Regions from separate parts of the Streptosporangium sp. NPDC002524 genome, predicted to be linked through region 2. Evidence: riboswitches for the same ligand, from Rfam matches in the RefSeq annotation. Region 2 holds a riboswitch; each other region holds the start of a gene.
The links. A riboswitch is a leader RNA that binds a small molecule or an ion and turns the genes downstream of it on or off. The one in region 2 is predicted to bind cyclic di-AMP.
Positions count from the first base shown of each region.

Region 1: another riboswitch for cyclic di-AMP. It lies ahead of ABT053_RS27220 (C40 family peptidase); the one in region 2 lies ahead of ABT053_RS00780 (CHAP domain-containing protein).
Region 3: another riboswitch for cyclic di-AMP. It lies ahead of ABT053_RS21230 (C40 family peptidase); the one in region 2 lies ahead of ABT053_RS00780 (CHAP domain-containing protein).
Region 4: another riboswitch for cyclic di-AMP. It lies ahead of ABT053_RS14450 (C40 family peptidase); the one in region 2 lies ahead of ABT053_RS00780 (CHAP domain-containing protein).

Region 1 covers NZ_JBEOWK010000016.1:221,113-228,336, reverse strand. The annotation lists gene lysX (bifunctional lysylphosphatidylglycerol synthetase/lysine--tRNA ligase LysX) at 300-1,757, shown strand; gene ABT053_RS27225 (helix-turn-helix domain-containing protein) at 2,678-2,926, shown strand; gene ABT053_RS27220 (C40 family peptidase) at 3,293-4,342, opposite strand; cyclic di-AMP (ydaO/yuaA leader) riboswitch at 4,351-4,497, opposite strand; gene ABT053_RS27215 (amino-acid N-acetyltransferase) at 4,834-5,487, shown strand; gene ABT053_RS27210 (RDD family protein) at 5,716-6,774, shown strand.
Region 2 covers NZ_JBEOWK010000001.1:194,984-202,207, reverse strand. The annotation lists gene ABT053_RS00795 (carbohydrate ABC transporter permease) at 1-196, opposite strand, end outside; gene ABT053_RS00790 (carbohydrate ABC transporter permease) at 289-1,266, opposite strand; gene ABT053_RS00785 (ABC transporter substrate-binding protein) at 1,349-2,698, opposite strand; gene ABT053_RS00780 (CHAP domain-containing protein) at 3,314-4,006, opposite strand; cyclic di-AMP (ydaO/yuaA leader) riboswitch at 4,025-4,162, opposite strand; gene ABT053_RS00775 (hypothetical protein) at 4,973-5,941, shown strand; gene ABT053_RS00770 (DUF6716 putative glycosyltransferase) at 6,048-7,224, shown strand, end outside.
Region 3 covers NZ_JBEOWK010000011.1:289,760-296,983, forward strand. The annotation lists gene ABT053_RS21200 (DEDD exonuclease domain-containing protein) at 1-55, opposite strand, end outside; gene ABT053_RS21205 (phosphotransferase family protein) at 347-1,483, opposite strand; gene ABT053_RS21210 (NYN domain-containing protein) at 1,752-2,984, shown strand; gene ABT053_RS21215 (hypothetical protein) at 3,032-3,670, shown strand; gene ABT053_RS21220 (C40 family peptidase) at 4,133-5,089, shown strand; gene ABT053_RS21225 (hypothetical protein) at 5,224-5,493, shown strand; cyclic di-AMP (ydaO/yuaA leader) riboswitch at 5,844-6,003, shown strand; gene ABT053_RS21230 (C40 family peptidase) at 6,122-6,643, shown strand; gene ABT053_RS21235 (hypothetical protein) at 6,801-7,224, shown strand, end outside.
Region 4 covers NZ_JBEOWK010000007.1:217,004-224,227, forward strand. The annotation lists gene serA (phosphoglycerate dehydrogenase) at 1-926, shown strand, start outside; gene ABT053_RS14450 (C40 family peptidase) at 1,427-2,023, opposite strand; cyclic di-AMP (ydaO/yuaA leader) riboswitch at 2,024-2,257, opposite strand; gene ABT053_RS14455 (3-isopropylmalate dehydrogenase) at 2,397-3,443, shown strand; gene ABT053_RS14460 (branched-chain amino acid aminotransferase) at 3,617-4,711, shown strand; gene ABT053_RS14465 (Uma2 family endonuclease) at 5,012-5,602, opposite strand; gene ABT053_RS14470 (O-methyltransferase) at 5,705-6,358, opposite strand; gene cimA (citramalate synthase) at 6,806-7,224, shown strand, end outside.

The sequences.
Region 1 (7,224 bases), on a different contig from region 2:
CGGTGGGTTTCCGTGCGCGGGGCCGGTTCCCGTGCCGTAGGGCGGGCTTGCGCACGTAATGCCGGTTTCCGTGTCGCGGGGCCGGTTCCCGTGCTGCGGGACGGGCTCGCGCGGGCCGGTTCCCGGTGGGTTTCCGTGCGCGGGGCCGGTTCCCGCGCCGTAGGACGGGTTCACGTGGGCCTGTTCCCGACGGGTTCCCGCGCCGCGCGACCGGCGAACTCACGAGGTTCGCCACATCGGTACCCTTTGGAACTGTGACCGATGACGTGACGAATCCCGCCGAGGATCTGCCCGAGCAGATGCGCGTGCGCCGGGAGAAGCTCGACCGCCTCCGTTCCGAGGGCGTCGAACCCTACCTGGTGAACTTCCCGCGCACCGCGACCAACGCCGAGATCCGCCAGAAATACGCTGATCTCTCCGCTGACACCGCGACGGGCGACAAAGTGGGCGTCACCGGCCGGGTGATGCTGTCCAGGACCGGCGGCAAGCTCTGCTTCGCCACCCTCCGCGACGGCTCCGGCGACCTCCAGGTCATGATCTCCCTGGACCGGGTGGGCGAGGAGTCCCTGGCCGCGTGGAAGCGCGACGTCGACCTCGGCGACCACGTGGGCATCGAGGGCGAGGTCATCACCTCCCGCAGGGGCGAGCTGTCCATCCTCGCCGACCGCTGGGCGATCACGTCGAAGTGCCTGCGCCCGCTGCCGGAGAAGCACCTCGGGCTCACCGACCCCGAGGCGCGGGTCCGCCAGCGCTACGTCGACCTCATCGTCAACGACGAGGCCAGGAAGATGGCCCTCACCCGCAGCGCCGTGGTCAGGGCCGTCCGCGACTTCTGGCACGAGGAGGGTTACCTGGAGGTCGAGACACCGATGCTCCAGCCGATCCACGGCGGAGCCACGGCGAGGCCCTTCAAGACCCACATCAACGCGTACGACATGGAGCTCTACCTCCGCATCGCGATCGAGCTCTACCTCAAGCGGCTGGTGGTCGGCGGGCTGGAGAAGGTCTTCGAGATCAACCGCAACTTCCGCAACGAGGGCGCGGACTCCACCCACAACCCCGAGTTCACGATGCTGGAGGCGTACGGCACGTATCTCGACTACAACGACATCGCCGACCTGACCCAGCGGATGATCCAGAAGGCCGTGCTGGCCGCCCTCGGTCACTCCGTGGTCGTCCACGAGGGCCAAGAGATCGACCTCGGTCTGGCGAAGTGGCCGCGGATCACCCTGTACGGGTCGGTCTCCGAGGCGCTGGGCGAGGAGGTCACCACCGAGACGCCCCTGGAGCACGTCCGCAAGCTCGCGGACGCGCGGGAGATCCACTGGGACGCCAAGTGGGGTCAGGGCAAGCTGGTCCAGGAGATCTTCGAGGCCCTCGTCGAGCACACGCTCGTCCAGCCCACGTTCGTCATGGACTATCCGCTGGAGACCTCCCCGCTGGCCCGCATCCACCGGGACAACCCGCTCCTCACCGAGAAGTGGGACCTGATCGGCTTCGGCACCGAGCTGGGCACCGGCTACTCGGAGCTGAACGACCCGATCGAGCAGCGCCGCCGTCTCACCGAGCAGTCCATGCTCGCCGCGGGCGGCGACGTCGAGGCCATGCAGCTTGACGAGGACTTCCTCACGGCCCTGGAATATGCGATGCCGCCCACCGGCGGCATGGGGCTCGGCATCGACCGCCTCATCATGGCCTTCACGGGCAGGAACATCCGCGAGACCATCCTGTTCCCGCTGGTCAAGCCGACCGCCTGAGCCCTTTGGGGCGGTGCGGAAGGACGTTCTCGCGGTGCGGTGGCGCCGGGCCCGTCGGTGACGGGCCCGGCGCCACCGTCATGAGAGGCCGCGTCGCCTCGTCCCGCGTCGCCTCGGCATGCCCCTGGGCGGAGGCGTGCCGGGAACGGGCCGGACGGCGACCCCGGCCACCGCTCCGGGGATCGGACAGGGTCCGGGACTCCGGGACTCCGGGGCTCCAAGGCTCCAGAGCTCCAGGGCGGGGCGTCCTCGCGGATTCCCGCGGATCGGGGTGGGTCCTCGGGGAGCGGATCGGGGTGGGTCTTCAGGGAAACGCCCCGGGGCACCGGGGCCGACCCGGCGGGCGGGAAATGCCGGATGGGTTCATGCTCCCGCTGGTTCCGCGCAATAGGGGACGCATTTCCGTATGGTGCAGAAATCCCTTTCCAGCACGTCCAATATCGCTCGGGCATCCCGTCGTCACCACGCGGTACTTCGCGAATGCCGCAAAGCTGTACGCTTGACCCTCATATTTCCACGTTTTTCATGGGGTGCCGTCAAGGTAGCAGGGGCATGGCCGTCGGAGAGCGTCGGGAAGAGATCAATTTTTTCCGAGAAATGCGGGCGGGCCGGATCCCGAGGGGGCGGCTTCGGGGTGTCCGGCGGGCCTGCGGTTCCGGCGAAACCTTGTTCTGCCAGGACTTCGGTCTCCGCAGCCAGGGGGTGCTTGCCGGCTCGTGCCTGCGCTCGATCATGACATAGCCGCAAAGGCACTGACATATCATGAGTACTTCACGTAGCGCCTGCTATGTCAATACTGGACGCACGCTATGAAGAGTGGAACTTGACGACCTTTGAACAAGGCGTTTACCGTTCCTGGCGGACGGTATTCATTTCCGGCGTCTCGCACCCGGTTTCCAGAGTGGGGGGAGTGACTCTTGATGGCATATCCAGAAGTGGATTCACGCCATGGCGACAGCCCCCTGGGCATGAGCGATATCGGTCTCAGTGACGACGACCTCGTGCTGCTGGCTGAGCTCGCCAAGGGTGTCACGGTCGATCGGGTGGGGCGTCGCCTCGACATCAGCGGCCGGACGGTCAGACGCAGGCTCAGAGGCATCTGCGACCGCATCGGCGTTGCCACGGCCATCGAGGCAGTGGCCTGGGCAGCGCGCCGCCGCCTGATCTGACACACCGCCGCGTGTCCGGCAGGTCGGGCCGGACACGCGTGCGGGGCCGGACACGTGCCCGGCCCGCACACGGGCGTACGCCGGTCGATCCGTCGGCCGCCCACCCGCCTATCAGATCCGGTCGTCGATCCGGCTCCGCCGTGTACGTTCCCGGTTCGACCACGTGCGTTCCCGGTCCGACCGCATGCGTTTCCGGTCCGACCGCGTGCGTTTCCGGTTCAACCACGTCCGATCGCGCGCGTTCTCGGTTCGACCGTGTGGTTCGCGGTTCTGCCGCGTGCGTCCCCTGTTCCGCCGTGAACGTTTCCGGTTCGACCACGTGCGCCCCCGGTCCGGGCGTACGGGAATCCGGTCGCCGGTGCCGGTTCAGGCGGCGATGCGGACGCCTCCGGCGAAGGGGCGGTTGTCGATCGTGGCGATGTGGACGACGTCACCCGTCTGGGGGGCGTGGACCATCAGGCCCGCGCCGATGTAGATCCCGACGTGGTGCAGGTCGCTGTAGAAGAAGACCAGGTCGCCGGGGCGCAGCTCGTTCCTGGAGACGTGGGTGCCCGCGGTCCACTGGTCGCCGGTGTAGTGCGGCAGGCTGATGCCGACCTTCTGGTAGGCCCACATGACCAGGCCGGAACAGTCGAAGGAGTTGGGGCCCTCGGCGCCCCAGACGTACGGCTTCAGCTGCTGGGTGAGCGCCCAGCGGGTGGCCTCGGCGGCCTTGCCGCTGCCCACGATGGGCACGTTCGTCTTCACCCGGGCGCCCCTGTTGCTGACGGCCCTGGTGCGCACCTCGCTGAACAGGTCGCTCTCGACGCGGTCGACCAGCCGCTCGATCTTGGTCCGGTTGCCGTCGATCTCCGCCAGGATCTTCTTGACCTCCGCGGTCCTGGCCTTGGCGCTGGCCTGGGCCCGCCCGGCGGCCTCGATCGCCCGGCTCACCTGGGCGACCTCCTCGCTCTGCTGCTGCTGGAGCGCGTAGTTGGTGGTCGCCTGGTCGAGGAAGGTGTCGGGGTCGGTGGCCTGCGTGAAGGCGAGCCCGGAGTTGAGGCCGCCCGACATGTAGGTGCTCTGCGCGAGGAGGGTGGCCTTGGTGCGGCGGGACGCCAGCTCGGACTCGCTCGACGCGAGGGTCTTCTTGGCGCTCTCGGCGGCCCGCTGGGCCTGCCTGAGCTTGACCCGCTCGCCGTTGTAGCGCTCCGCGAGGACGCCGATCTCCTGGTGCAGCTTCTCGGCCTGCTTGGCCAGCTGCTGGAGGCTGGGCTCGGGGTCCGCGGTGGCCGCCACCAGCGGGGTGCCGAGGGTCAGGGTGGCGAATGCCAGGCCGACGACCGCCATGCGGCGGCGCAGCCCTCGTGGCGCGCGTGCTCGGCGGCGGGTGTCGTGACCCGCGTGCTCTCCTCCGTGGTCGCGCGTGCGCTTCACCAACAGGCTCCTTCTCCTCGGCCGCCTACCGGGTTAGCTGACGGGTTCGGGCCGGAGGCAGCCCTACCGGGTGCGCCGGTCGGCACTCGGATTCACCCCGGAGGACGTGGTGGGTCCCCGGTTCCCTGCGTGGGGGGATTCGGCGGGTCAGGCTTTTTACGTCTCTGACATCGAGCACGGAGATTAGTGCACCCGTGGTTCCTGCTCAACCAGAACTGCGAATTCAGTAGAGGTTTCGCAACTGAGGTGTCACGAAAAGATCACACGTCAATATGATCAACATGGCCATTACGCTGCCTTTGCCTCGGGTGTGACGGGTGTGACGGGTGTCTTCCCAGGTCCGGGACCGTGCCAAAGGTGAGCTACGGCACACCGGAGGTGCCGTGCACCGAGCGTGGTAAAGCGACTTCCAAGGGTCACGTGCGGCCTGCGAGCTGCGGGTTAAGGGTGAACCGTAATTGAAGACCCGCGAGGACGTACGCTGAACGGTCATGGAGCAGCTTGCTGAGCATTCTCCCGGGCCGGTCATCCAGGCCCCCGGAGACGGGGAGCGGCGCGCCGGATCCGCGGGGGCGGAGCGGGGTTCGCCCGGAGCGGGGACGGCCCCCGAGGTCACGGTCCGCCGCGCGCGCACCCAGGACGTCCGGGCCGTCAGGCGGCTCGTCGACACCTACGGCGGCGTCGGCCGGCGCCTGCTGGAGAAGGCCACCGTCACCCTGTACGAGGACGTCCAGGAGTTCTGGGTCGCCACCGACGCGGAGGGCGAGGTGATCGGCTGCGGGGCCCTGCACGTCCTGTGGGAGGACCTGGCCGAGATCCGCACCGTCGCCGTCGATCCGACCCGCAGGGGGATGGGGATCGGCCACCGGATCGTCTCCGCGCTCATTCGCACGGCCGCCGAGCTGGGCCTGCGCCGGGTTTTCTGCCTGACCTTCGAGGTCGACTTCTTCGCCAGGCACGGCTTCAGGGAAATCCAGGGCACACCCGTCGCGCCGGAGGTCTACGCCGAACTTCTCGCCTCCTACGACGAGGGTGTGGCGGAGTTCCTCGATCTGGAACACGTCAAGCCCAACACCTTGGGAAACTCCCGGATGCTGCTGCATCTGACACGGGAGCCCGACTCCGATGACTTTAGAGCTGACTGATCGGAAAGGTGACTGTTGATACCTATGTCGATACCTTGTGCAGCAGCATGCATGTGCGTCTGACATTTGCCACATGCGCAGTCTAAGTGAGGTGACGCGGTGAGCACCGGACAGCCGCCGTATCCACAGGATGATCCCGACCGCGATCGCACACCGTCGGGGCAGCCGGATTACGGACAGCACAACGCGGGTCGAGGCCCTGGCGGACTCGACCCCGACGTGACAGTCGTGGGGTACAGGTCGGAGGCCTCACAGCCGAACACCGGCCCCGGACAGAGCCAGCCCGGATACGGTCAGCAGGGCTACGGGCAGCAGGGCTACGGCCAGCAGCCCGACTACGGCCAGCAGGGTGGGTACGGCCAGCAGCAGGGTTATGGCCAGCAGGGCGGGACCGGCGCGTACGGTCAGCAGCCCGGCTACGGCCAGCAGTCCTCCCACGAGCAGCAGGGCTACGGCCAGCAGCAGGGGTACGGCCAGCAGGGCGGGACCGGCGCGTACGGTCAGCAGCCCGGCTACGGCCAGCAGGGCTACGGCCAGCAGGGTGGGTACGGCCAGCAGCAGGGCTACGGCCAGCAGCAGCCCGGCTACGGCCAGCAGCCCGACTACGGGCAGAAGCAGCCCCAGCCCGGTTACGGCCAGCAACCCGACTACGGGCAGCAGCAGTACGGCCAGCAGGGCTACGGCCAGCAGCCCGACTACGGCCAGCAGGGGTACGGCCAGCAGCAGCCCGCGTACGGGCAGCAGGGCTACGGCCAGCCGTACGGCGGTCCCCCCGGGGCCCCGGCCCCGCTCGCCGAGTGGTGGCAGCGCCTGGTGGCGAGGATCGTCGACGGGATCATCCTGGCGATTCCGATGCTCATCATCACCTCGGTGATGACCGCCGTTCTCGTCACGCAGGGAAGCTTCAACACCGAGACGGGCGCCTTCACGGAGCCGAGCGGCCTGTTCCTCGCGAGCCTGCTCACCGCCCTGATCTCCGGGGCGATCTACCTGGCCTACGAGTTCTTCATGCTCAGCCGGGGCGGGCAGACGGTCGGCAAGATGGTCATGGGCATCAAGGTCGTGCCGGTCGGCAGCGCGCTGCCGCCCGGCGGGCTCAGCTCCGACGTGGCGATCAAGCGCGCCGGGGTGCTCTTCGGCCCGCAGCTCCTGAGCTGGGTCCCGTTCCTGAACTACGTGGCCAACATCTTCTCCCTGGTGAACGCGCTGTGGCTGCTGTGGGACAAGCCGCTGCGTCAGGCACTGCACGACAAGGCGGCCGGGACGGTCGTCGTCAAGATCAAGTAGTTCCCCGAATAACGGGGCCGGCGGTTGAACCGCCGGCCCCGTTTTCGCGTACAGGGGAGAAAACGAGGGGCCTTAGGGGCTCCGTATGGGTCTCGGGGTCCACGGCCACGGAAGCGCAAAACCATTTGCCGCGCCCTGAGCAACGCGGGGGAACTTATGACCGAGTCTCGCCCCGCTCGCCGGAATATTCGCGTACGGTGCCCACAACGGGCCCACCGGCGCCTGTGGGTCTCCTATGAGGCGTCAATGCCGGATCCGCCGCCGTCGGGGGTTCGCGCACTACTCACCGAATGGTCGGCCCGGCGTGCCTCCGGCATCCTCGGCGATCCCGTGCCGGATTCTCTTCTTCGCCTTCCGCCGCGCGTTCAGGACAGCCGGTGAAGGCCTTCTTACGGATCCGGATCGGGGACGCGTGGTGTTGACGGGGTTGTCCGAGGGGCTCATCGTGTT
Region 2 (7,224 bases):
AGTTGATCAGGCCCGTCATGAAGTAGGCGTCCTCGGTGGACAGCAGCCGCGCGATGTTCTCGCCGAGGTGGCCGCCGGGGAGCAGCGGCGGCGGTACGTCGATGGCCTCCTCGTTGGTCCGGGTGGCCATGATGAACATGTAGTAGATGGGGAACGCCGACAGCACGAGGGCGAAGGCCAGCACGACCTTCGTCATGGGGCCGGCGTCCCAGATGTGGTTCCGCGCGGCCTGCGGGCCCGAGGGGCGCCGGGAGTGCTGCGCGGGAGGTCGCCGGAGCTGGGTGACCGTCACTTGGAACCCCCGATACGGCGGGTGAAGGAGTAGTTGACGAGCGTCCCGATGAGGATCAGCGCGAACAGCAGCCACGAGGCGGCCGCCGCGTAGCCGAAGTCGAAGTCGCGGAACGCCTCCTTGACGATGAACATCGCCACGGTCTGGTACTGGCCGGTGGAGCCGCCGCTCATCGTCGGGTTGCCGTCGAACATGACCGGCTCGGTGAACAGCGTCAGGCCGCCGATGGTGGAGATGAACACGACGAAGACGATCGTCGGGCGCAGCATCGGGATGGTGATCTGCCAGAACTGCCGCCTGGGCGAGGCGCCGTCGATGGAGGCGGCCTCGTAGAGATCCTTGGGGATGGTCTGCATGGCGGCGAGCAGGATGATCGCGTTGTAGCCGGTCCAGCGCCAGTCGATCATCGTGGAGATCGCGATCCACGAGGACCACTTCTCGTTCTGCCAGTTGATCGCGTCGACCCCGAAGAGGCTCAGGAACCAGTTGATCATGCCGTAGTCGCGCCCGTAGAGCTGGGTGAAGACCACCGCGACGGCGACCACGGAGGTGATCAGCGGCAGCAGCACGCCGAGGCGGAAGAAGAGCCGTCCCCGGATGCGCTTGTTGAGCGCGTTGGCCAGCAGCAGGGCGAGCACGAGCTGCGGGACCGTCGACATGACGAACATGCCGAGGGTGTTGATCACCGCGTTCCAGAAGGCCTCGTCGGTGATCAGCTCGACGTAGTTGTCGAGGCCGACGAGGGTCTTGTCCCCGGCGAGCTCCCACTCGTGCAGCGAGACCCAGAGGGTGTAGCCGAGCGGGAAGATGCCGAAGACGGCGAAGAGCAGGAAGTACGGGGAGACGAGGAAGTAGGGGGTCGCCCGGAGGTCGAACCGGGCCCATCCACCGCCCCGCTCCGGTCTGCGGCGCCCCGGCGACCGGCCGGGGCCAGGTCGTGGAGGGGCGGCCGGGGAGTCGACGTGCAGTGTCATCGGCGGAACCTTTCAGCGGGGGCAGGCGACCGGCCCGGCCGCGGGATCACCGCAGCCGGGCCGATGCGGGTCGGTACGGGGATCAGCCCGCTGCCTTGACGCCGGCCTCGAGGAACTTGGTCCAGGCCTGGTCGTAGGGGACCGAGCCCTGGTCCATGCCCTCGAGCACCTTCTCCACCGAGGACTTGACCTGGGCGTGCTTCTCGCCGAGGAAGACGGGCAGCAGGTCCTTGACCGAGGCGCCGAAGATCTGGCCGGTCGGCGCGTCGTTGAAGAACGGGTTCTTCAGGTCGGCGACCGCCGGGTCCTGCTGCGCGGTGAGGGAGCTCGGGAAGGCCGCGGCCTCCTGGAAGGCCATGACGTGGCCCTCCTTGCCGGTGAGGTAGTTCAGGACCTCGGCGGCCTCCTTGGGGTGCTTGCTCTGCTTGGGGATGGCCAGGTAGGAGCCGCCCCAGTTGCCCGCGCCGCCGGGCACGGACGCGACGTCCCACTTGCCCTTGTTGTCGTCACCGGCCGCGCCGGAGACCACGCCGAGCATCCAGGCCGGGCAGCCCATGGTCGCGAAGGCGCCCTTCTTGATCGCGGCGTTCCACGGCGGGGTGAACGAGGCGAGCTTGGCGGTCAGGCCCGCCTCGCTGAAGCTCTTCACCGTGTCGAAGGAGGTCTTGACGGCCGGGTTGGTCTCGATGATGAGCTGGTTGTTCTTGTCGAAGTAGTTGACGTTGCCGTTCTTCGGCGCCTCCTGCGACAGGATCACGTTGTAGAGCGTGTTGGGGCCGTCGATGAACTTGGGGTCGGTCTTGCCGGGGTTGGCGGCCTTGAACTTCTCGCCGATCGCCTTGAAGGCGTTCCAGTCCGGCCAGAGCTTGCCGACCTCCTCGCGCTCGGTGGGCAGGCCCGCCTTCTCGAACAGGTCCTTGCGGTAGCACATGGTCATGCCGCCGATGTCGGTGCCCAGGGCGAAGAGCTTGTTGTCGGCGTTGACGCCGTTCTCCCACTTCGCCGCGGGGAAGTCGGCTTTGCGGCTGTCCAGCCCGTACTCGGCCAGGTCGGTGAAGAACTGCGGGCGGGCCTTCATGAGGCCCATCGCGCCCTCGTCCAGGGCGATGATGTCGGCCGCGCCGCTGTTGGCCTGCAGGCGCTGGAGCAGCTGCGGGAGGTAGACGTCCTCGAACCGGTCGGTCAGGTTCTGGTACTTGACCTGGATGTTCGGGTGCGCCGCGTTCCACGTCTCCACGGCCTTGTCGTAGCCGAAGTTCTCGCCGCCGCCGAAGGTGTGCACGGTGATGGTCACCGGCTCGGCTGCCGCGGCGGAGCCGCCGTTCGCGGCGGGCGCGGCTGGCTCGCTGGAGCTGCACGACGTGATGGCCAGGGCGGTGGCCGCCATGACCGCGACGGCGGCGAGCTTGCCGTGCCGCTTGTTGTTCAACATTCCGGACCCCTCTCAGGTGGTCGCCCGAATCATTGGGAGGCGACATCGCGGACCAGTCCCCGACAAACGCGGTCCTCGTGACGAGGTCGTTCCTCAATGTGCTTTGGGAGCGCTCCCACGAAGAGTGGACGATGGGCAACCAGGACGTCAATATGCCGAAACTCAACCGTTACATCCGGCCGTTTTAGGCAGGACTATCAGCGCGAAACCAGCACAAACGTCTCATCAGGGTGATTGGGAGCGCTCCCATCTCACGGACATACAGTCGGGGCATTTCGTGTCCGCGCGGGGCGGGGCCGTCGCTCGGGGCCGGGGGGCACACCCTCGGCGAAGGGCTGTCAAGGGGTGTCAAGGCGGAGGGGACGGACGTGAAACGCTCCCGGGGCGGTGCTCGATCGAGCACCGCCCCGGGAGTGTGTGGACCGGGTCGACGTTCACCGGCGGGGCCGCCGTTAGACGGCGGGGGCCGGGAGAGGATCCGTCGTCGGCCGGATGGGACGGGGTAGCCGTTTTCGGGACATGACTTCTCGCGTGCGCGGTGCCCTCGCGGGGGCGGGGTTAGTCGCAGGAGACGGGGTGGCCGTTTCCGGGACGTGGCTCCTCGCGTGCGAGGGTCTAGTTGGAGTAGACGGGGTAGCCGTAGCCGACGACCTCGGAGACGGGCCGGACGCGCTGCTCGACGTCGCCGTTGCCGGTGTTGCCCTCGATCGTGGTGATCGTGCCGTCCCCGTTGTCCTTCTTCACGAAGCCGACGTGGTCGATGCCGTCGATGGTCTTGCCACCGGCCCAGTCGAAGTAGACGACGGCGCCGGGGGTGGGGATGGTGCCCCAGTGCCCGTTGTTCTTGAACCACCTGGCGTGGGCCACGGTGTAGGCGTCCCAGCCCATCGTGGGGCGGATGCCGGCCATCTCGCCGACCCAGGAGACGAACATCGCGCACCAGGGGGCGTTGGCGTAGTCGTACACGGTACGGCCGCCGTCGCGGGCGAGGGTCTCCTTGGCGCGGGGGCTCGACATGTACCAGGAGTGGAACTTGGTGCCGCCGCCCTGGGCGTTCTCGCGGACGCCGATCTGCTTGGAGGCGATGTCCAGGACCTTCGCGGCGGAGACCTTGGGGAGCCTCTCGGCCACGATCTGGAGGGGGGTCTTCGCGGTCTTGGCGGCCTGTGCCTGGGTGTCGACGGGCGGAGCGTTCACGACGCCGTGGCCGTCGGCCAGCGCGGTGCCGGTGGTGCCGGTCGCCAGGGCGACGCACGCGCCCATGATGGCGCATGCCGCGCGGGGAGTGGAGATGAGGCGATGGGTCATACGGGGGTTCGACTCCTTGCTTCGCTTCCATTCCGCCTACCGGGTTAGCTGACGGGTTCGGGCTGGGAAGTGCCCTACGGCGCACAGTGCGCTGATTCACCCCAGGAACGTGGTTCCCCGGTTCCGCAGACCTCGCGGATTCGGCGGCCGTGCTCACCGGTGGCGGAAGGTTCTCCGCCGGGTGGAACACGGTCGGGCAATGTGACGGCAATGCACAGACCTGGATAGACCTAGGCAATTGCCATGAACAGGACGAAGGTACGTCAGGGGGACAGACGATTACAAGTAGGACATATTGCCCTGACTTGGGAATACGTGTGAACGGGGGAGGTGTTGCACGGTGCCGTCCGGCCGGAGGGGTGGGGTCGGGCGGCCCTCGTCGCGGCTCTTCCCGGCGGGCGGGGAGACGGCCCGCCGGTGCCGGGATCCCCTGCCTGCGCGGCGATCCGGGTTTTCCCGACCCGCCCGCGAGCCGCCGGCCGGAGGGTGCTATGACGCGCGAGTGAGGTCCTGGCCAAAAGCGGCACACCCGGTCAGATGTCGAACATGTTTTCGATAGTAAAAAGTATTCGGATGGTAGGGGTTCTCCCATGGGAGGGGCGGAGCCGGCGTGCCGGATCCGGTCGCTCCAAGCCCGTGTTCAGGGGGTTTTCGCAGCTCAGGCCGCTGGCGAAGGGGGGCGCAAGGGCCTCTTCGCCCGGAAGGTAAAGAGATGCGCCCGGCAGGGCCCTACGACCTCCTGAAGGTAAAGGTGTCACGTAAAGGAACACGCTTTCCCTCAGGCCCCGCCGCGTGCGGAGGTAAAGCCCGAATGATCATCAACAGGTGCGCGTGGTCGGCTGTTCACCCGCAGTTCCCGGGCGCTTAAGGACACCGGGTTAGGTTGTGGCAGTCGTGAACGGGTCATCGCCCGGCGTGGAGGACGGCCGAGACCACGCGCGGGATCAGGGTTCGGCCGTTGCCTGGGTGGAGTCACCGCTGCAGATGCTCTGCGCGGTGGAGGCCCACCATGCCGGGCTGCTCGGTGCCCGCAGCCATCTCGTGCCCAGGGCGAAGCTGCGCCCGCTCGCCGTGACGGGGCGCGAGCTGGGCCGTCTCACCCTGCCCAGCGGGCTGGAGCTCACCGCGGCCAGGCCGGACATGCCCCGGCCGCGCCGGGGCGAGACCTGGGTGGTGGGCGACGCCTTCTCCGGCAAGGTCCAGTTCCGCTGGCTCACCGCGCTCCCCGGCCGGATCGTGATCGTCGACGACGGTCTCGCCACCATCAGGCTCCTGGAACTGCTCACCGGCAGGCTGGGAACGCCCCTGCTGCGGGCGCGGGCGAAGGTCGGCAGGCTGAGGACCGCCCTCGGCGCTGCGGCCGGGCTCAGGCTGCGCGCCGCCGCCCGCTCGGGACGGCTGTCGATCTTCACCGCGCTGCCCGTGCCCCCCGACCTGGCGAAGGCCGTACGCGCCGGGGGAACCGAGCTGGTCACCCACGACTTCGCCTGGCTGCGGTCCCAGCCGCTGCGCGGGCCCCGTCCCGAGGAGCGCACCGTCGTCCTCGGCACCTCGCTGGTCCGCAACGGCCTGATCCACCGCGATCCCTACTTCACCTGGCTCGCCGGGCTCGGCTCGGACGGTCCGGTGGCCTACTTCCCGCACCGCCGCGAGGATCCCGACGACCTCGTCCGGGTCGGGGAGCAGCCGGGGATCACCGTCTACGACGGCGGGACCCCCGCCGAGATGACCCTGCGCGGGCTCGCCGCCGAGCAGCGGGTGCTCAGCCTGCCGTCCACCGCGGTCACCTCCCTGCGGGTCCTGCTCTCGGCCCGGGGCGTCGCCGTGGAGACGGTGGACGTCCCCGACGAGTGGTGGACGGCCGAGGCGGCCCCCTCACTCCGCTCCCACCTGTCGCGGTTCGCCCATCACGACACGGGAGTCAGCGGGCCATGACCCCGTGGCCGACGCCCGGCGGGCTCGCCGCTCGTGGGACGCCTCTCCACTCACGAAACCGCGTGAAAACCGTACGAAACCGGGGATTCCCCGCCGGAGGTTCTCTTTGAAGGTCCTGGCCGTGGCCGACTCCGACTCCTACCTGAAGTGGGCGGCCTGCCTGCTGAGGGACCTGCCCTCGGGCTGCGAGACGGAGCTGGCGGTCATCCGTACCCCCATCACCCCGTCGACGGCGCAGATCCACGCCGCCGTCGACGGTTCGGCGGCCGACCCGCCCGTGCTGTCGGCCCGCGCGCTGCGCCGGGCCGCGGAGCGCTTCAGGCCCGACGTGGTGCTCGTCGCCTGTACGGGGCCCGTGGTGGACGTGCTGGCCGGGGACGTGCTGGCCGGGCTGCGACCCAGGCCGGTGTTCGTCTCGGGGTTGCCGGGCATCTCCGTCCCCGCCACCGAGAAGGCGTGGCTGTTCCGCAGCGGGTGCGACCTGTTCGTGCTGCACAGCGGCCGGGAGGTCGAGGAGTTCTCCGAGATCGGCGCCCGGCTGGGCGGGGGCGGCCAGATCGGGCTCGCCCGGCTGCCGTTCCTGCGCGGTGACGCGGAGGTCCCCGCCACCGGGCCGCGCGACCGGGTGGTGTTCGCCACCCAGGCCAAGGTGCCCAGGCGCAGGGAGGAGCGCGAGCGCGTCCTGCTCTCCCTGGCCGAGCTGGCCGGACGCCGCCCGGACCTTGACATCGTCGTCAAGCTCCGCGCCCTGGACACCGAGCGCCAGACCCACAACGAGCGCTACCACTACCAGCGCCTGTGGCAGTCGCTCGCCGAGGAGGGCCGGGTGCGCGCCGCGGCCGTGCGCTTCGCGGTGGGTCCCATGCACGAGCACCTGGCCCACGCGGCCGGGTTCGTCACCGTCAGCTCGACCGCCGCGCTGGAGGCGATCGCCCAGGAGGTGCCGCTCCTGGTGCTGTCGGACTTCGGGGTGGGCGCCGAGATGATCAACCTGGTCTTCGAGGACAGCGGGCTGCTCGGCACCCTCGACGACCTCACGGCCGGGCGCTTCCTGGACCCGGACGACGGCTGGTGCAAGGTCAACTACTTCCATCCCGGCGGCGAGAGCGACTGGGTCTCGCGGATGGTCTCCCTGGTCGGGCAGGCCCGCTCCGGGCGTCTCGTCCCGGCGAGGTCCCTGCTCGAAGGTCCCGAGTTCGCCGCCGCCCGCCGTCGCGCCCGCATGCGCGTGGAGGTCCCGCCGAACGTGCTGCGCGTCGGCTACCGAGCCAAACGCCGGATGC
Region 3 (7,224 bases), on a different contig from region 2:
TCCGGCTGAGCGGGGTGCCCAGCTCGTCGAGTGTTCCCTGCACGGCGTAGTCCACGATTCACGACCATAGAAGCCCCGACCGACATTTACCGCACCGGGCCGCCCCCGGGCCGGTGCGCGCCGTGCCGGGGGACCCGCGCCCTCCACGGGCCCGCGAGGGGCTCTGGATGGCCCCGTTTCCAGGGGGTTCGCGGGTTTCCACGCCTCGGTTCCGGAGGATTCGCGAGGGTCTCCGAGGCTTCGGGTTCGGTGGACCCGCGAGGGTCTCCGGGGGTTCGGGTTCGGTGGGCTCGCGAGGGTCTCCGGGGCTTCGGTTTTTGACGGGCTCGCGGAGGTCTCCGGGGACTCAGCTCCAGTGGCTTCCGTCCAGCATCCGTTCGAGGAGGGCCCGGTGCATCACCAGGTCGTCGGGGTCGTCGGGCATGGTCTTCTCGCCGAAGTGGATCTGGCGGTGCTCGACGCGGGCCATGATGATGCCGTGCCTGAGGGCGGCGTACGTCTCGTAGAACTCCATGTCCCGAGGCTTGTATCCCGTTATTTCGTGGTACGTCTGGCAGACGTCCTCGCGCCGCAGGAAGTCGGGCATCCCCGGGAACCCCATGAACTCGGTGATGTCCTGGAAGAAGGTGTGCAGGAAGATCATCCAGGAGATGTCCAGCTCGCGGGGGGCGATCGCGGCCATCTCCCAGTCGAGCACCGCCACCGGGGTGAAGTCGCGGTACATCACGTTCCCGATGCGGGCGTCGCCCCAGTTCAGCACGTCGGGCCCCGGGTCGGCCGGCCAGTGCTCCTCCAGCCAGCCGAACGCCCGTTCCAGCAGCGGGACGGGCGTCGCCGAGCCGTGCGCCCACTCGTAGTAGGCCCGCTGGTCCTCCACGTGCCTGCGCAGCGCCGTCCCGCCCGTCCCGGGAAGCTCCAGGGGGCGCAGCTCCTCGGCGGTGAACGGGGCGTCGTGCAGTCTGGCCAGGATCTCGACGCTGTTCCGCTGCAGCCGCCCGCGGTCGGCGGGGGAGGCGTCCAGCAGCCAGCTCCCGAAGGTGTAGGGCATCACGTCCGGCGGCACGTCGCCGGTGAGCCGCTCCATGACGAAGAACGGGGCGCCCAGGGGCCCGGGGTCGGGCTCGTACCACAGGGCCCGGGGCGCGAGCACGCCCGCGCGTTCCCTGACCATCCGCATGACCTCGTACTGCCTGCCGAGGTCGTAGCCGGGGAAGACCGGCACCGCCTCGCTCGCCGGGGCCATCCTGGCGACGCACGGGACCTCGTGCCCGCCGTCGGGGGAGGTCCAGGAGGCGTCGAAGAGCAGGGTCTCGCTGGACAGGCCGTTGCCCGAGGGGCGCGACAGCGGGGAGACCTCGACGGGGGACCCCACCCTCCCGGCGAGCCACGAGCGCATCCGCTCCCGTAACTCCCCGAGGTCGCGGGTCGAGGTCCGCATGGTCCTCCCGGCCTGCCGGCCGGGCTCGTTCGTCGGCTCGTCCATCGCGCTCTCCCGGGTGGCGTGCGTCACAAGGCGATCCGCACAGTCGTAACCCAGCAGCAAGCGCTTGTCCATAAAGCGTTCACGTCCCCCTCGGCCGCCGGTCGATCCTCGGTCAGGTCGGGGTCAGGGTGCGGTAGCCGTACCCTTGACGTGAAGACCGATCCGAGTAGGGGCCGTGATGAGTTCAGCCGGAGAGGGCCTGTCTCGTCCGTTACCCGAGCAGGTCCGCTTACATGTCGTGGAGCTGGCCTCCCAGATTCTCGGTTCGATGCCCGCGGCCTCGGTTCCGCTGCCCCTGAAGGGGATCGCCAGGTTCGACCCCCGCAAGCGGGCCAGGCTGGGCGGCGCGCCGATCGCCGCGCAGCTGGAGACCGACAAGAAGTTCCGCGAGCTCGTCGCGGAGACGCTGACCGAGGGCTGGCCCGAGCTGATCGCGAGCCTCGCCGAGGGCACGGTCCCGCCCGCGGCCGAGCCCGTGATGGTGGCCGCGGCCGCCTACCTGACCCGGCCGCCCGGCTGGGCGGAGATGGTCGAGACGGCCCGCGCCGACCTGGAGCGGTCGGCCGCCGCGGCCGAGGGCTCCGCGCAGGAGCAGACGGTCTCCCGGCTGCGCGAGCAGCTGGCCACCCAGAAGACCGCGGCCAAGGAGGAGTCCGAGCGGCTGCGCGAGCAGCTCAAGACCTCGCGCTCCGAGGTCTCCGACCTGCGCCGCAGGCTGCACGACGCCCGCGAGCGGACCAAGGCGGCCGAGGCGCGCGCCGCCGCCGCCCAGGAGGTGGCCGACGAGGCGCGCGCCGCCGCGCTCTCGGCCGGGAGCACGGTGGAGAGCGAGCTGCGCCGCCTGCGCGAGCGGCTGGCCGACGCCGAGCGGCAGCTGGAGTCGACGCGCAGGGCCGCCCGCGAGGGCCGCAGTGTGGAGGACACCAAGGTACGCATGCTGCTCGACGCCCTGCAGGACGCCGCCGCCGGGCTGCGCAGGGAGCTCGCCCTGCCCTCGGGCATCCACCGCCCCGCCGACTCGGTGGCCTCGGTGGCGCCCGGCAGGCAGGGGGTCCAGGCGGTCCCCGCGCGGGCGCTCGCCGACGACGACCCCGCCCTGCTCGACCAGTTGCTCGCGCTGCCGCAGATCCACCTGATCGTCGACGGTTACAACGTGACCAAGACCGGTTACGGCACGTTCACCCTGGCCGACCAGCGCAACCGTCTCCTCACCGGTCTCGGCGCGCTCTACGCGCAGACCCGCACCGAGCTGACCTGCGTCTTCGACGGCGCCGAGCTGAACGGCCCGGTCCCGGTGTCGGCGCCCAGGGGGGTGCGCGTGATGTTCAGCGCCCCTAACCAGATCGCCGACGACCTGATCCGCCAGCTGGTCCGCGCCGAGCCCGCGGGGCGTGCGGTCGCGGTGGTCTCCTCGGACCGCGAGGTCGCCGAGTCGGTCCGCAGGATGGGCGCGAGGCCGGTCCCGTCGGTGCTTCTTCTCAGACGTCTCGGGCGCGCGTAAACCTTTCGTGGTCGCCGGGCATCGGATCACCCAGGAGGATTGATTCGATGAAGAAGATCATAACGCTCGCCCTCACCCTCGCCGTCCTGGCCGCGGGGGCGACCGTCACCACCCCCGCGGCGGCCACGACGGCCGCCATCCCCAAGGGTTTCCTGCTGTACGAGAAGGACGCCGCCAAGAAGGACGACGACCCCGAGACCAACTGGAAGGTCGTCAACTCGGCGAAGGCCAGGCTGGCCGTGAACCCGTGCGACAGGAGCACGCTGGCCGCGACCGGCCGGACGGCCGCGCGGACGGTGACCTTCACCGGCGTGCCGGACTTCATGAAGGTCGAGCAGGTGATCCTGTACGGCTCGCGCGCCTCGGCCGTCTCGGCCGTCGCCCAGGTGCGCGCCGCCCTGGCCAGGTGCGGGGCGAGGACCGACTCGGGCTCCTCCTACCGCTACGCCTCCTCGCGCCTGACCGGCGTCGGCGACGAGGCGCTGCGGATCTCCGGCCAGGTCTACTACGGGAGGAAGGCCGGGGTGGGCGGCGACCGGAGCGTGCTGGTCAGGAAGGGCAACGCGGTCGTGGTCTACCTCTGGGCGGGCGAGTACGCCAAGCCCGCGAAGGGCGACTGGACCGTCCAGTTGCGCGACGCCAGGAAGATGACCGCCAAGGTCTGCGGCATCGCCGTCTGCGGGTAGCGCGACGAGGGCTTGATCCGGTTCGACCTGGTTCGGCCCGGTTCCGTCTGGTCCGGTCTGGTCCGGTCTGCTCCGCTTCCCGCGATCGGGGCTGGGGCTCGATCCGTTTCGGCCTGGTCCGCTTCCAGCGACCGCGACCGGAGCCGGGGCGCTGTGCGCGGCCGGGGGCCGGATTGGGCCGTTCCCTCACGAGCGGCGTTCGGGCCGGGCAGGGTCGGGCAGGGTCGGGCCGGTTTCCGCGACCGAGGTCCGGGGCCGGGTTCGGGCCGCTCGCGGCCGGGGCGTCGCCGCCCGTCAAGTGGCACCCCGGCGGCGGGTAAAGGGTTTCCACCTGCGATTAAGGAGCAAACCCGGCAAAAAGGTGAGTCAATCATTACTTCTTCTGTACTATTCGCCGCAGGTCTGGTGCAGTCGGGAGGCGTTGACGTGGCCGTGGCGGGTTTGCCGGTTGGACTGATTCGGATGCCGGTGGCGGCCGGGCTCGCGCTCGCGTTGCTGATGTTGCCGGTGAGCGGAGCGTTCGCCGAGCCGAAGCCGACACTCGCCCAGGCCAAGAAGAAGCTGGAGAAGCTCAACGAGCAGGCCGACCAGGTCGTCGAGAAGTACAACCAGGCCTCGGAGAAGTGGAAGCGGGCCAGGAAGAAGTACCGCACGCTCAACGAGGACCTGACCCGCCAGAACGACCAGGTCGCCGGGCTGCGCAAGGAGCTCGTCACGATGGCCGTCAGCACCTACCAGGTCGGCGTGGTCAACGGCTGGGAAGGCATGATCTACCAGACCGACCCCGGCGCCCTGCTGAGCGGCCTGGCCGCCGCCGACCAGATGTCCACCTCCCGGGCCCAGTCCCTGAGCGCCTTCGACGAGGCCACCAAGGCGCTGCGGACCAGCCGGGACGAGGCCAAGACGGCGCTCGCCGAGGCCGACGAGACGCGCGACGACCTGGCCAAGGAGAAGGCCAAGGCCGACAAGATGGTCAAGGCCCAGACGAAGATCCTGCGCGAGCTCAACGCCTTCAGGACGGGCAACCCCGAGAGCCCCGGGATCCAGTACAGCGGCTCCGCCTCGGGCAACGCCCGCGCCGCCCTGCAGTTCGCCTTCGCCCAGATCGGCAAGCCCTACCAGTACGGCGGCACGGGCCCCGGCGGCTGGGACTGCTCCGGCCTGGTCCAGGGCGCCTGGCGCAGCGGGGGAGTCAGCCTTCCCCGTACGACCTGGGAGCAGTGGAGCTGGGGCGCGAGCCGCAAGGTGTCGCTGAGCGAGCTCCAGCCGGGCGACCTCATCTTCAGCGAGGGCCTCGGTCACGTCAGCATGTACGCGGGCGACGGCCGGATCGTGCACGCCCCGCAGACCGGCGACGTCGTCAAGGTCGTCCCGCTGTCCTCCTACGGCCGCCGCATCGTCGGAGCCGTCCGCCCCTGAGCGGGGTCCCCTAGCGCTTCCCAGGGCCGTCCCGGGCCTGTCCCCTTGCATTGGATGATGCCCCGCCTCGCGTCGTAGGGAGCGCCGGGGGAAACCGGATGTGCCGGGCGCGGCGGTGATCTCAGCGTCGGGACATGATCAAACCATGGACGCCCGACGAGCTCGCGTACGCCGACGCCGTGTTCGGTCGCCTGCTCGGTCGTCGGCTCGGCGGTGCGGCGGACGACCCGGCGCTGGGCTACCCGCGCGACGACTACGCCGAGCATCTGCGCACCGAGTACAGCACCTTCGGGTGGCTGCCCGAACCGATGCCCGGACCGATGCTTGACGCCGCCGGATTCGGGATCGTCGAGGCGGAGTTCCGGCAGTCGATCTACGGCGCCCGCACGTGCGTCAGGCGATGAGAGTGCCTGGCCGGATCGGCCGGGAACGGTCCATCCGCGAGGCTCAAACCTCAATCAGCGAGATGTGATGAATATTACAGAAATGGCTATTTGACGGAGTGATGTCCGAATGTGTGACGAGAGTCATATCTCGATAGCATAAATAGCCATTAAGCAGGGGTAACAGGAAGATCAAGAGGACTATCCGGTCACCCGATTTGGCGAATGCTTTGCCGAAAGTTGGAGAACGGGGTAACTTCTGGCGTCGCGACGTGCAAGCCACGCCGTCGCGGCGAATGTCGGTCTTCGGGCCGGTGTCCCTTATAGAAATCCAACCGGCCGCCGTGCCCCCACCCGGGGGCAGGGCTCGTCACGGCGGCCCGCCGAATCCATGCAGCCAGGAGGCATGGAACCGGGGACCCAAAAGGCCCAGCACAGCGTGGCCAGGGGTGAATCGGCGCATTTGTGCCGTAGGGCATCTTCCAAGCCCGAACCCGTCAGCTAACCCGGTAGGCATCAGTGGAAGTCCCAAGGAGAAATCCTGTCTACCACCCCGTACAACCCCCGTCTGTCGCGCCTTTTCCGCCTTTCCCTCGGCGGTATCGCCCTCACCCTGACCGCCTCAGCCGGAGCGGTCACCCTGGGGCCCATGGCGGCGCAGGCGACGGTGGACGGCCCCTCGGAGATCCTGGTCAACAGCGCGGCCGGAGTCTCCGAGAAGGCCGAGAGCACCACGAAGACCGCCCCCCAGACCGCGTCCAAAGCCAAGGCCAAGGGCAAGGCCGGGAAGAGCAGGGCGGCGCTGCAGAAGATCCGGGCCGGAAAGGCGGTCTCGGCGGCCAAGAAGCAGATCGGCGATCCGTACCGGTGGGGAGCCTCCGGTCCCGGAGCGTTCGACTGCTCGGGGCTCGTCCGATACGCCTGGAAGAAGGCGGGCGTGTCCCTCCCCAGGATCACGCACAGCCAGTACAGATCGATCAGGAAGAAGGTCTCGTGGAGCAAGTTGCACCCCGGTGACCTGCTGTTCTTCAGCGGGAAGGGCCACGTCGGCATGTATGTCGGCAAGGGCAGGATGGTCCACTCGCCGAGCAGCGGCAAGACGGTCCGTATCGTGAGGCTGGCGGGCCACTACAGGTCCTCCTTCGCCGGAGCGGTACGGCCGGGGGCCTAGACCCCACCCGGATCCCGGGAGGCCAGGGGCCTGACCCCGCCCGGATCCCGGGACCCGCGCGTGAGCCGGAGCACCGGCCCGAGCACGGGAAAGCGGCCCCGGCCCTCCACCAGGAGGGCCGGGGCCGCTCCATGCCGGTCGAGTACCATCGGCTCGTATGTCCGTCCCGAAAGGGCGCCGCGCCGTGCTCGCCGGGATGCTGGCGCTGATGAGCGCCGGTCCGTTCGCCGGGACGGGACCCCTCCTGGCCGGAGCCGCACCCCTCCCGCCCAGGACGCCGTACGACGCCAGGACACCTCCGCGCGACCCCCGCCACCTCCGTGACCCCCGCGACCCCCGCGACCTCCGCGACCTGTGGCCGGGCGCCGCGGTCACCGTCAGGGGCGAGCACTCCCTCGTGGTCGGCCACCGCGTCCCCGCCGCCGTCCTGCGGGATCTGGCGGCGCGGGCCGACCGGGCCCGCGCGACGATCGCGGCGATCTGGGGGCCGGTCCCCGCGGTGATCCTCTTCCCCGCCACCGACGCCGAGGCCGCGGCGCTCGCCGGGGCCGGGAGCACCCGCGGCCTGGCCGCGATGGCGA
Region 4 (7,224 bases), on a different contig from region 2:
AGCCGAACGTCCGCCTCATCAACGTCGCCCGCGGCGGCATCATCGACGAGAACGCCCTCTACTCCGCGATCAAGGAGGGCCGCGTCGCCGGCGCCGGCATCGACGTGTTCCCGAAGGAGCCGGTCACCGACAGCCCGCTCTTCGAGCTCGACCAGGTCGTCGTCACCCCGCACCTGGGCGCCTCCACCCACGAGGCCCAGGAGAAGGCCGGCACCCAGGTCGCGCGCAGCGTGAAGCTCGCGCTCGCCGGGGAGTTCGTGCCGGACGCGGTCAACGTCCAGGGCGGTGCCGTCGCCGAGGACGTCAAGCCGGGCCTGCCGCTGGCCGAGAAGCTCGGCCGGGTGTTCACCGCCCTCGCGGGCGAGGTCGCCACCAAGCTCGACGTCGAGGTGCGCGGCGAGATCGCCTCCCACGACGTCCGCGTGCTGGAGCTGGCCGCCCTCAAGGGCGTCTTCACCGACGTGGTCGAGGACTCGGTCACCTACGTCAACGCCCCGCTGCTCGCCAAGGACCGCGGCGTGACGGTCGAGCTGATCACCAGCTCCGAGAGCCCCGACTGGCGCAACGTCGTGACGGTCCGCGGCGTCCTCGCCGACGGCCGCGCGATCTCGGTCTCCGGCACCCTGGCGGGGCCGAGGCAGATCACGAAGATCGTCGAGGTCAACGGCTACCAGATGGAGATCGAGCCGACCGACCACCTGTCGTTCTTCACCTACACCGACCGGCCCGGCATCGTCGGCGTGGTCGGCCGCATCCTCGGCGACCACTCGATCAACATCGCCTCGATGCAGGTGGCCCGTGACGTCAAGGGCGGCAAGGCGCTCATCGCGCTCACCGTCGACACCGCCATCCCGGCCGAGGTGATCGACCAGATCGGCTCGGAGATCGGCGCCGACAGCGGCCGCTCGGTCGACCTGGCCGACTAGCCGGAAAAGCCCAGGTGGCCGCCGTCCCGGAGACCGGGACGGCGGCCACCTCTCGTCTCAGCATGTGAGAAGTGTGTACGCCGGACGAGACGGTGTTTCCGCCGCCGGGTAACCTGGAGTGATATGCGCCAGGTTCTCGTAATTCCTACCTGCCGCGGCGAGGCCTGACAGGGGCAGGCCGGCGACTCGCCGCGGTGTCGTGGCGCGTGCCGGCTCCAAGCCCCCGTCGTCGGCGGTCCGTGATCCGGACCCGCGACATCAGGCCTGGTCGGAGTCCCGACCGGAGTCTCGACCACCTTCCTTGCTGGCATGCGACCGAGACGAGATTCGCCATGTACGACATGTATCCCTGGAACCGTCCCGACGAGACCGAGGACGAGGCCACCGACGCGCTCCAGACCGCTCTGGACCGCAGGGACAACGGTGGTGTCCCCACCCGCTGAGCCCGTTCTCGCCGCCGGGATCTTCGGAGCCTCCCGGCGGTGATCCGCCGGCGTGTCTCATCCGCCGGCCACGGTTTCCGTCGCGAGCTTGACCCGCTTGGCCAGCTGAACGCCCTGCGGGTCGGGACGCACCGCGCCCGCGAAGGAGTCGCGGCGCCAGGAGTCGAGCTTCTCCTCCTTGACCACGTCGCCGGTCTGCGGGGCGTGAACCATGTAGCCGGGCTTCGTGATCATGCCGACGTGGCCGAGGCCGCTGAAGAAGACCAGGTCGCCGGGCTTGAGATCCTTCCAGGCGATCTTCTTGGAGAAGGCGGCGTACTGGTCGTTGGTGACGCGGGGGAGCTTGATCCCGGCGGCGCCGTAGGCGCGGAGCACCAGGCCGGAGCAGTCGAAGCCGCCGTGGCCGGTGCCGCCCCAGACGTAGGGCGTTCCCTGCTTGGACAGGGCCCACTTCACGGCTTTCTGCCAAGCGGGCTTGACGGCCACCGCCTTGAGGGCCTCTTTCAGCGCGGGGGTGTTGAGCGCGGCGGGCCCGGGGGCGGGGGGCGGGGAGGCGGCCAGGGCGGCGGGTGAGGCCGCGCACACCGCGGCGCCCGCGACGATCAGGGAGGCGGAGATGGACAGGACGCGGGGGAGAACTGTGCCGGACAGCATGAATTCCTTCCATAAGGCCGGCCGGGTGAGCTGTCGGGCTCGGGCGTGGAGGCCGCCCTACGGCGCGAGAACGCGCTGATTCGCCCCAAGGAATCCACCTGACGACGGCCGGGAACGGCGCTCCGGGGGAGGAGCGGGGTTCCCGAGGCCAGGTAGATCCCGTAAAGAGTGGTTCCCCGGCTCCGTGCGGGCCCGGTAAGGGGATGGCCCGTACGGATTAGGCATTGATGTGAATGGGAGGACCATAGCCAAACCTCCCGAAACGGTCAATAGGAAGCAAAAATGGACAAAACGATCAGGGGGTCTGAAGGTGCATGTGTCCGGAGGGTGAGACCGCTGTTCGATCACCGAGACGGACCGGTAAGGTGCCTGCATGGATTCGCGTAACATTCGCCTGGCGGTCATCCCCGGGGACGGAATCGGAGTCGAGGTCGTCACCGAGGGGCTGAAGGTCCTCGAAGCGGTCGGCACGAAGGTGGAGACCACCACCTACGACCTCGGCGCCAAGCGCTACCACGAGACCGGCGAGACCCTGCCCGACACGGTCCTCGAAGAGCTGCGCGGATACGACGCGATCCTGCTCGGCGCGGTCGGCGACCCCAGCGTGCCCCCGGGCATCCTGGAGCGCGACCTGCTGCTCAAGCTCCGCTTCCGGCTCGACCACTACGTGAACCTCCGCCCGGTCAAGCTCTTCCCCGGCGTCGAGACGCCGCTGGGCAAGGCCCGCCCCGAGGACATCGACATGATCGTCGTCCGCGAGGGCACCGAGGGCCCGTACGCCGGGGCGGGCGGCGTGATGCGCCGGGACACGCCGCACGAGATCGCCACCCAGGAGTCGCTGAACACCGCCTACGGCGTCGAGCGCGTCGTGCGCTACGCCTTCGCCAAGGCGCAGGGCCGCCCGCGCAGGAAGCTGACGCTGGTCCACAAGACCAACGTGCTCACCTACGCCGGTGACCTCTGGGCCCGCACCTTCGACCGGGTCGGCCTGGAGTTTCCCGATGTCCAGACCGACTACTGCCACGTCGACGCGGCCTCGATGTTCTTCGTCAGCCAGCCCGAGCGCTTCGACGTGATCGTCACCGACAACCTCTTCGGCGACATCCTCACCGACATCGGCGCGGCGATCGCCGGCGGCATCGGCCTCGCGGCCAGTGGCAACGTCAACCCCGACCGCACCGCGCCGAGCATGTTCGAGCCGGTCCACGGCAGCGCCCCCGACATCGCGGGCCAGGGCAAGGCCGACCCGACCGCCACGATCCTGTCGGTCGCCATGCTCCTCGACCACCTGGGCCTGGCCGACGAGGCCGCCAGGGTCGAGCGGGCCGTCGCCGACGACCTGGTCGAGCGGCTGTCCGGCCGGGCCGGCCGGACCACCCAGGAGATCGGCGACGACATCACCGCCCGAGTAGCCGGCTGAGGAAGCCGCCCTCCTCGACCCCGACGCGCCTGGCGGCTCATCCGAGCCGCCAGGTGCGTTTTTGTTTCTCCAGCACTGCCGGTTTTCGGCATGGATGGAGTAGTTTCCCGTTACCCGGTCCGACGCAGAATGGACCCAAGGGTAAGCCAGACACCAAGAGAAGGATCCGTGCGATGACCACCGCTCAGAAGCTCAGCTTCGACGTGCAGCTCTCCGACCACGCTCGCACCGCGGCAGAGCGCGAGCAGGTACTGGCGAGCCCCGGGTTCGGGCAGGTCTTCACCGACCACATGATCTCGATCGACTACACCGAGGGGCAGGGCTGGCACGACGCCAAGCTCGTGCCGTACGGCCCGCTCAGCCTCGACCCCGCGACGTCGGTCTTCCACTACGCGCAGGAGCTCTTCGAGGGGCTCAAGGCCTACCGGCAGGAGAACGGCACGATCGTGACCTTCCGGCCGGAGGCCAACGCCGCGCGCTTCAACACCTCGGCGGCGCGGATGGCGATGCCCGAGCTGCCCGAGGAGACGTTCGTCGAGTCGCTGGAGCTGCTCGTCCAGACCGACCGCGAGTGGGTCCCGACCACGCCGGGACACAGCCTCTACCTGCGCCCCTTCATGATCGCGACGCAGCCGGCGCTCGGCGTCAACTACCCGTCCAGGACCTACAAGTACATGGTCATCGCCTCTCCGGCGGCGGCCTACTTCGGCGGGGGCAAGGCCGTCACGGTCTGGCTCTCCACCGAGTACACCCGCGCGGCCCCCGGCGGCACCGGCTTCGCCAAGTGCGGCGGCAACTACGCGGCGGCCTTCGTGGCCCAGCGCCAGGCCGTCGAGCAGGGCTGTGACCAGGTGGTCTGGCTCGACGCGAGCGAGCACCGCTACGTCGAGGAGATGGGCGGGATGAACCTGTTCTTCGTCTACGGCGACCGCCTGCTCACCCCGGCGCTCACCGGAACGCTCCTGCCCGGCATCACCCGCGACTCGATCCTCTCCTTCGCCGCCGACCTCGGCCTGCGCGCCGAGGAGGGGCGCCTGTCGGTCGAGGAGTGGCAGCGGGGCTGCGAGACGGGCGAGCTCAGCGAGGTCTTCGCCTGCGGCACCGCCGCGGTGGTCACCCCGGTCGGCTCGGTCAAGGGCGCCGACCGCGCCTGGACGATCGGCGACGGCACCCAGGGCCCCGTCACCTCGAAGATCCGCGAGGAACTCGTGGGCATCCAGTACGGATCCCGTCCCGACCCGCACAGCTGGGTTCACAAGATCTGCTAGTCCCCGTACGAAGAAGTCCGTGGAGAGCCACGGAGAGGTCAGCGCGGGGCCGGTCGGCCGACGTGTCCACCGGTTCCGCACGGAGACGTGTCCGCAGGCCCAGTACGGAGGGGGGCGTGAGAGCCGGTCGGCCGAGATGCCCGTCGGTCCCGTACGGAGGAGCTCACGGAGAGGTCCGCAGGGGCCGGTCGGCCGGAGGGCCGCCGGTCCCATCGGTCCCGCCGGTCCCGCCGGTCCCATCGGTCTCGCGTGGAGGAGACCTGGCCGCCCACCCGGCCGGGCCTCTCCCGCCGGGCGGGCCTATTCCTCGATCAGCTTGCCGGTGTCGATCGTGAGGTCCCAGGGCGCGGGGAGCTCCAGTGACTCCCCGAGGATCACCTGGTGTTGCTGCTGGTATCCCCGCTCTCCGGGGTGGCTGAGCAGCCGGGCGAGATTCTGGGTGGCGTCGATCACCAGATAGAGCGGGACACCGGCGATCGCGCAGTTTTCCGGCTTGGTGACATGGTCGTCGTCACGGCTGCTGGGGGAGACCACCTCCACGACGAGCAGCGTTTCCTCGGCGTAGACGTTCTCGTCGTCCCACATGCGGGGAAATTTCGGCACGACGAGGAGGTCGGGCCGATAGCGATCTTTCTGGACCCCGAGGAAGAGCTTGACGTCGTATACGGGGTGCCAGCCCTGCGCCGTGGCGAACGGGATGAGCTGGACCAGCAACTGCAGGATGATCTTGGCGTGGTTGAGCGTGGGCAACTCCCTCACCACGATCCGGCCGTTGATGAGCTCGACCTTGCGGTCGGGCCACTGATCGCAGGTCTTCTGGTAGTGCCGTTCGAGCTCCTGGTGGTTGGTGGACATGGGCTTCGCCTCGCGACGGTCCAGGGTCTTGGCCATGAGGTCATCCTTCCCCCCGCACGGGTGGGCGCAACGTGTTGGTCACGTCACTCAAAGTAATCGAAAAGATTTCTCCGCGCCCGCGATTCGGGAAAGTTCTCGTCAGTGCTTTCGAATCATGGTGAGGCCGTCGGCGATGGGGAGCATGATCGAGGTGACCCGCTCGTCGGCGCTGACCATGTCGTTGAACTCGCGGATGTGCCTGACGGTCTCGTCGTCCCTGCTGGGGTCGGCGACGTGGCCGCTCCACAGGGTGTTGTCGACGAGGATCACCCCGCCGGGGGCCAGGCGGGACATGAGGATCTCGTAGTAGACGGGATAGTTGACCTTGTCGGCGTCGATGAACGCCAGATCGATGGCCGGGTGCTCGGGAAGCTCGCGCAGCCGCTCGGCCGCGGGGCCGATCCTCAGCTCGATGAGGTCGGCGACCCGTGCCTTGTCCCAGTAGGTCCGGGCGATCGCCGTCCACTCCTCGCTCACGTCGAAGCAGGTGAGCCCGCCGCCGGGGGCGAGCCCGCGGGCGAGGCAGATGGAGGAGTATCCGGTGAAGGTGCCCACCTCCACGGCGTTCCTGGCGCCGCCGAGCTGGGCGATCATGGTAAGGAAACGCCCCTGGTCGGGGGAGATCTGCATCGACGAGTTGTTGCCGGTCAGCTCACGGGTCTCGAGGGCGAGCGCGTCGAGGACGTCGTCGGGCTGGGTGGTGTGCGCGAGCAGATACTGCCCCACGGTGGGGTCGAGATAAGTCGCCTTCATGGGGCCCATTCTCGCCCGTGCCGGACGGCGGCGGGGGCGATTCCGGGTCGTGTCCGGGTCGTGTCCGGGGACTGAGCGGGCCCTGTTGGGGTCCTGTTCAGGCCCTGTTCAGGCTCCGTGCTGCTCGTGCGCGGTTCGCCCCGATCCGTGGCCGAAGGCCCGTCCGGGGCCCTGTTCCGGGTTCCGTCCGGGCTGTTCTCCAGGCCTGTGGCCGGGGCGGGCCGGCACGCCGTAAGTCTCGGATCCTGAGATCGATGTGTCAGATGGTGTCGGCGTATGGCAGACTCCGAAGCATCATGTTCTACGGTCTGCTCATTATCGGCAGGCGCGCTGGCTGAAAAGGGACACCGCCAGCGCGCAGACCTCTCACGTCCGTGAGGGGTCATTTTTGTTTCCAGAAGCCGGATGAGCGCGCGGCGAATCATCGAACCCGCGAAGGAGAACGACATGGCCGACGATCGCTTCCACGTGTACGACACGACTCTGCGTGACGGTGCCCAGCAGGAGGGGCTCAACCTCACGGTTGCCGACAAGCTGACCATCGCGCGTCACCTGGACGGTCTGGGCGTCGGCTTCATCGAGGGCGGCTGGCCCGGTGCCAACCCCAAGGACACGGAATTCTTCCGGCGAGCCCAAACAGAGCTCGACCTGAAGCACGCGCAGCTCGCCGCGTTCGGCGCGACCCGCCGGGCAGGTGTGAAGGCAGCCGACGACCCGTTGGTGGCCGCGCTGCGCGAATCCGGCGCGCCGGTCGTGACCCTTGTCGCCAAGAGTCACGACCGGCACGTGGAGCTGGCCCTGCGTACGACCCTCCAGGAGAACCTCGCGATGATCCGCGACACGGTCTCCCACCTTCGTACGGAGGG